2 regions of the Anoxybacillus sp. LAT27 genome follow, and region 2 is predicted to be linked to the other one. Evidence: a T-box and tRNA genes for the amino acid it is inferred to sense, from the RefSeq annotation. Region 2 holds a T-box; the other holds one or more tRNA genes.

Region 1 (3,425 bases), on a different contig from region 2:
AGAAGAAACAGCAAACGCTTCAGATGAAAGCATTCATCGGGTAGCTGAGATGAAAAAACGAATGCAACATGTGCTAACAAGCGTACAAAACATTTCAACAAGTGCGTTTGATATGAATAAATCTTCGGAAAGTGGTGAAAAGCGTCTGACGCATTTAATTGCTGATATTCACTTATTTGCTCAACAATTCAAAGAAGTAAACGATACGATTCAAAGTGTGAAACATCATTCCACGTCGATTACAAAAGTTGTCGATGTCATTCGCCAAATCGCTGAGCAAACGAAGTTATTAGCGCTGAATGCCACAATTGAAGCTGCCCGTGCTGGTGAAGCAGGAAAAGGGTTCGCGGTTGTCGCTACAGAAGTGAGAAAGTTAGCGGAACATGCTTCGAAAGCAACGGAAGAAATTACATCATCCATTTTTGCGATGGAAGAAGTATCGATTCATGCGACGAATCAATTTGAAGGAATGGTCGAACATTTACAACATCAACTCATGTCTGCAAACGAAGCGAAACATTCATTTGACCATTTGTTGAAAGAAATTCAACGCGTCAATCGTAACGTAGCACAAATGGAAAATGAACTAGAGCAGTTTCAACAATTATTGCCGATGATCGAGACTGTAACGATGGCGTTTGCCTCCGTTGCCCAACAAACGCTTGCAAGTGCGGAAGAAATGATGTCGTTTTCGTATGACCAAACGAAGCAGATGAATGATATGTATCGTGTTGGTGAACGATTAAATGAATTATCGCAATCGTTATCTACAATCACTTCATCATTTAAACTATAAGAAGCAGGCGGATCAGCCTGCTTCTTTCATAGAAGGGAGTTCTTTAATGGAAGCGAACAAAATCGTGACAGAAACGAACCAGTCTAAAGCAACGGCATAAGGAACAACAATTTGCAACGATTCCATTATTGTAAAAAAGATAGTTGATAATGTAATCGAATAAGCGGAGATGCTCCACATATGACGGTACGTTCCACGCTTATTTAATGTGCCGCGAAAAATGAGACCGATGAATGCGAGAACGGTCACGTAAAGAAATTTACTTGTACATGTGAAAAAGTATAAAACAAAAAACGATAGTGAAATGACGATAGGAAGTAATGATTGCAACGTGCGTGTAAATTCATATACGTCTTTGTTTGTAAAGCGATCTACTTGCATGACGGCATACGGATACGATTGAACGTGGCCATTTACAACGAGCGAAAAGTCTTCTTTTAAAAACGCCACTGCATTTGTGTAGCGCGCTACGTCATCGGTAGTTAATGTACCTGTGCTATCTAATAAAATAGTCACGTCAGGATGTATGAGCTCAATTGGTTTTTTTTCGTCCGATGTCAATATGCCATCGACGACTTCAAATGGGGGAAGCTCCTCGCTCAATAGTTCGCGCGTTGAGTCGATCGTTTTGTTTATACTTATTATAAAATAAATAGCAATCGGCAACGTCGCAATAAGCGATAAAAAGAACACGTAACTAATCGCTTTTCCGATCGGATGAAAGCGAAAGCGGGCAATATGTACAGGCGAATAAAGACTTTGTAACAACCGTTTCCACATGATCATTCACATCCTTTAGGCATCATCATTTTTCATTCTACTTCTTTTTCTATTCGCTACACAACCATTTTGTCTCGTATTGACGCCCTTCATCATTTTTGCTAAAATTACCATCGGATATGATGGACCCTTAGCTCAGCTGGTTAGAGCGGACGGCTCATAACCGTCTGGTCGCAGGTTCGAGTCCTGCAGGGTCCATTTTCCTCGCTAAGTGAATTAGCGAGGTTTTTTTGCAAATAATTTGAAACATTCGTTTTATTTTGGTACTCTTAAAGTAGGTTCACTTATGAAACTTTTCTGTTTCTAAATGTGATTGAACGGTTTCATTTGTGACCAATTACATAATAAATGAGGAGGAATGAAGTATGGCATTTGAATTACCACAATTGCCTTATGCTTACGATGCGTTAGAGCCACATATTGATAAGGAAACGATGAACATTCATCACACAAAACATCATAACGCATATGTAACAAACTTAAACGCAGCGCTTGAAGGTCATCCAGAATTACAAAGCAAAACAATCGAAGAGCTAATGGCTCATTTAAACGAGGTGCCGGAAAACATCCGTACAGCTGTTCGTAACAACGGAGGAGGGCATGCAAATCATTCGCTCTTTTGGACAATTCTTTCACCAAATGGTGGCGGTGAGCCTACAGGTGAATTAGCTGAAGCAATTAACAATACATTCGGCAGCTTTGAAAAGTTTAAAGAAGAATTTTCAAAGGCGGCTGCAACACGTTTTGGGTCTGGTTGGGCATGGCTTGTTGTGCACAACGGTCAGCTTGAGGTAACAAGTACACCAAACCAAGATACGCCATTAATGGAAGGTAAAACACCAATTTTAGGATTAGATGTATGGGAGCATGCATACTACTTAAAATACCAAAACCGTCGTCCAGATTATATTTCAGCGTTTTGGAATGTTGTCAACTGGGACGAAGTTGCCAAACGTTACGCAGCAGCAAAATAATGATGAAGAGCTCGGCAAATTTTGTCGAGCTCTTTTTGCATATCGCTACAAAAGAGTAGGCAAACTACTTGTCAAGAAAGGGAGTTTGCCTATGAACAGATGGAAACGAATCATCGCGCACATTCACACACATCGCCAATTGTTTCTTTTACTAGCAATCGGCGGATTGTATTCTCTTAGCATCGCTTTGTCCAATACGTTTGTAAACGTATATGTTTGGAAAAAAGTGAACAGTTTTCATGCCCTAGGTGTGTACAATTTAGCGATTGTCACATGGCAGCCGCTTGCATTTATCGTTGCTGGGAAAATCGCCAAAAAAATTGATCGCGTCATCGTTTTACGAATGGGCGTGACGTTTTTGGCACTCTTTTTTTTAGTCGTATTATTCAGTGGAAATCAAGCGATGAATCATTTGTTTTTCCTTGGTGGTTTGCTTGGTGTTGGTTATGGCTTTTATTGGCTTGCATTTAACGTATTAACATTTGAAATTACTGAGCCAAATACGCGCGATTTATTTAACGGGTTGCTTGGAGCGATGACATCTGTGGCAGGAATGATTGGGCCACCGCTAGCAGGATGGGTTATCGCTTCGAGTGAAAAGTTTACGGGGTACATGGCGATTTTTTTAGCTTCTTTATGTTTGTTTATTGCCGCGGTGATCCTCAGCTTCTTCCTACATCGACGAGGCTCATCAGGGCGATTCGCACTTCGTTCAGCATACGATGAACGAAAGAAAAACAAAAATTGGAAAATGATTACAAACGCCCACTTTTTTCAAGGATTTCGGGAAGGAACATTTGTGTTTATCGTTTCTATTTTTTTATTTATAACAACAGGAACAGAAAAAGCGCTTGGCGTATTTGGTTTTATTAACG
Region 2 (3,425 bases):
TTGCCGAGCGATTTGCTCATTTTTCGTCCTTCGCCATCTAGTACGAAGCCATGGCTTAATACGCCTTTATACGGCGCTTTTCCGGTAACTGCAACCGCGGTGGAGAGCGATGAGTTAAACCAGCCGCGATATTGGTCGGACCCTTCTAAATAAAGATCTGCTGGACGTTGTAAATCGTCCCGTTCTTCTAGTACCGCTTGATGGGAAGAACCAGAGTCGAACCAAACGTCCATAATATCTGTTTCTTTCGTAAAGCGTCCGTTCGGGCTACCTGGATGCGTAAACCCTTCTGGGAGCAAATCTTTCGCTTCGCGCTCAAACCAAACGTTTGAACCGTATTGGCGGAACAAGTTCGATACGTGTTCAATCGTTTCGTCTGTAATAATCGGTTCACCGTTTTCCGCATAAAAGACTGGAATCGGTACGCCCCACGCACGTTGGCGCGAAATGCACCAGTCGCCACGATCGCGAATCATGTTGTGGATGCGAATTTCACCCCATGCTGGCACCCATTTCGTTTCTTCGACAGCTTTCAATAATTGATCGCGAATTTTGTCGATGGACGCAAACCATTGAGCTGTCGCACGGAAAATTGTCGGTTGTTTCGTCCGCCAATCGTGCGGATACGAGTGCGTAATAAACGATAGTTTTAATAAAGCACCTACTTCTTGTAGCTTTTCTGTAATCGCTTTGTTTGCGTCATCGTAAAACATGCCGGCAAACCCTGGCGCTTCTTCCGTCATATAGCCGCGCTCATCGACAGGGCAAAGAACACCTAAACCGTATTTTTGACCGACGATAAAGTCGTCTTCCCCGTGTCCTGGGGCCGTATGAACGCAACCGGTTCCGGCGTCTGTTGTGACGTGTTCGCTACAAATGACGAGCGAATCACGGTCGTAAAACGGATGTTTCGCAACGACGTATTCGAGTTCGCTTCCTTTCACTGTTTTTAATACAGTCACATGTTCCCAGCCAATTTCTTTTTGTACCGATTGTAATAACTCCGATGCAACGACGTATTTGCCACCATCTGCCTCAACGACGCTATATTGCAACTGTGGATGCACAGCGATACCTAAGTTCGCTGGAATCGTCCATGGCGTTGTCGTCCAAATGACGATTTTTTCGTCGCCATCAAGCACCCCTTTTCCGTCTTTGACAGGAAAAGCGACGTAAATCGATGGGGAACGTTTGTCTTTGTACTCGATTTCCGCTTCGGCAAGCGCCGATTCGCTTGATGGAGACCAATACACAGGCTTTAATCCTTTATAAATTAATCCTTTTTTCGCCATTTCACCAAACACTTTAATTTGTTGTGCTTCATATTCTGGCGTTAACGTAATGTAAGGATTGTCCCAATCGCCGCGCACACCAAGGCGTTTAAATTGTTCGCGCTGGCGGTCAATTTGCTCGTATGCATATTGCTCACATAACTTACGAAACTCCGCAACGCTCATTTCTTTCCGATTGACGCCTTTATTTTTCGTCAGCGCCGTTTCAATCGGCAAGCCATGCGTATCCCAGCCCGGTACGTACGGGGCACAATAGCCGCTCATTGACTTATAGCGAACGATAAAGTCTTTTAAAATTTTATTAAGGGCATGTCCCATATGAATGTCGCCGTTCGCATACGGCGGTCCGTCATGCAATACGAAAAGCGGGCGATCTTTTGTACGCTCTTGCACTTTACGATAAATGTCCATTTCATCCCATTTTGCTTGCATTTGTGGTTCACGTTGTGGAAGATTTCCGCGCATCGGGAAATCCGTTTTTGGCATGAGTAACGTATCTTTGTAATCCATTTTGTTTACCTCCTTTTATGTAAATAAAAAAACCTTCCCATGCCCAAAAGGGACGAGAAGGTCTCGCGGTACCACCCTTGTTGACTATGTAAACATAGCCCACTTGACATTCGTAACGGGAATGACGCGCCGTGGCCTACTATTTGTTCAGCACGGAACTCCGGGGTGATTTTCATTCTTTCGCTTATGCCGAGCTTCCACCGCCCTCGGCTCGCTGTAATAAGCTGATGAAAGAACTACTGTCCCCTTCATCGTTTTTGCGATATAACTGTATTCGATATTATAGGCAATCACAATAGCCATCGTCAAGACTCTGTTATTTCTTGTACCGCTTCATCATCAAGCTTGTAATCTAATAAATGATCCCAGTCGCCGCTATTTAACATATCAAGCTGCGCTTCAATTAACATTTTAAAACGATTGCGGAACACTTTCGCTTGACGCTTTAGTTCTTCCACTTCCATCGCGATTTTTCGCGTTTTTGCGAGCGCCTCACTAATGATGCGATCTGCATTTTTCTCCGCCTCTTTAATGATGAGCTTCGCTTCTTTTTGCGCGTTTCGCTTCACTTCTTCGGCTGTTTCTTGCGCAATTAAAATCGATTTATTTAACGTTTCTTCGATATTTGTAAAATAGTTGAGTTTTTCCGTCAGCTCTCGCACTTTTTCCTCAAGCTGCTTTTTTTCACGCAAAATCATTTCATAGTCTTTAATGACTTGATCTAAAAACTCGTTCACTTCATCTTCATCATATCCGCGAAAGCCTCGGCTAAATTCTTTATTATGAATATCTAACGGCGTTAATGGCATGCGGCCCACCTCCATCTTATGTACGTACCGTATGTTTCGACATGTTTTGCGAAAATCCTTCTTTTATTTTGCTTTTTCGACAACGATGCGCCATTTTTCTTTTTTTGTTTGCCCGACAATCGCTTGCAGTCGGCAGCGCCCATACCCGCGTAATGACAATAAATCACCTTCTTGGCACTCCATATGAGCTTGGTCAACCGTTTTCCAATTCACTTTCACGAAGTTTTGGGCAATGCAAGCTTGTGCTTTTTGGCGTGATATGCGAAAACATTGCGCTAAAATGGCGTCAAGTCGCAAAGAAGAAACGGTAAAAGTTTCTTCTTCCCATTCTTCTTTCACAGCGAGAAGTTGCGAAAGCGGTTGTTCTTCTAACGATACTTTTGCTTTTCCAATCGTTGTGACGTTCATTTTCACAAACGTTGCAATTTCTTTAGCGACGACAAACTGAATGATATCATCAACGATGACGATATCGCCAAATTTTTCACGCTTCACACCGAGTGACAAAAGGGCACCGAGCACGTCACGATGCCCGAGTGTAACAAATTTTTTTGGATAGCGAACGGAAAACAACGATAGTTGAAAATCATCTTCATTCGGTTGCATGTAAGTCGGATATAGCAGTGCTCGCTTTCGTTCAACAGATGATGAGCCACCAAAAAAAGCAACGTGCACTTCATCGTGATGGCCGACAATCGAGCGGACGATTTGTTGTTCGCGCGGAGTTAAAAAATCTGTGAGCTTCGGAGCATATTGTTCCGTGACAAGCCGCTTCCATTCGCAAACGAGATCAATAAAATGATGCTCTTCCTTG

The links. A T-box is a leader RNA that pairs with one kind of tRNA and senses whether it is charged. The one in region 2 lies ahead of ileS (isoleucine--tRNA ligase), so its partner is inferred to be a tRNA-Ile.
Region 1: it encodes a tRNA-Ile, which carries the amino acid that the T-box ahead of ileS (isoleucine--tRNA ligase) is inferred to sense. The anticodon was not compared.

What each region holds. Positions count from the first base shown of each region.
Region 1 covers NZ_JAIWYK010000440.1:198,002-201,426, reverse strand. Annotated here, with positions in the region: gene LD028_RS15080 (methyl-accepting chemotaxis protein) at 1-796, shown strand, start outside; gene LD028_RS15075 (DUF1189 domain-containing protein) at 809-1,582, opposite strand; tRNA gene LD028_RS15070 (tRNA-Ile) at 1,701-1,774, shown strand; gene sodA (superoxide dismutase SodA) at 1,942-2,550, shown strand; gene LD028_RS15060 (MFS transporter) at 2,642-3,425, shown strand, end outside.
Region 2 covers NZ_JAIWYK010000424.1:49,008-52,432, reverse strand. Annotated here, with positions in the region: gene ileS (isoleucine--tRNA ligase) at 1-1,802, opposite strand, end outside; T-box leader at 1,848-2,063, opposite strand; gene LD028_RS12555 (DivIVA domain-containing protein) at 2,108-2,611, opposite strand; gene LD028_RS12550 (YlmH family RNA-binding protein) at 2,675-3,425, opposite strand, start outside.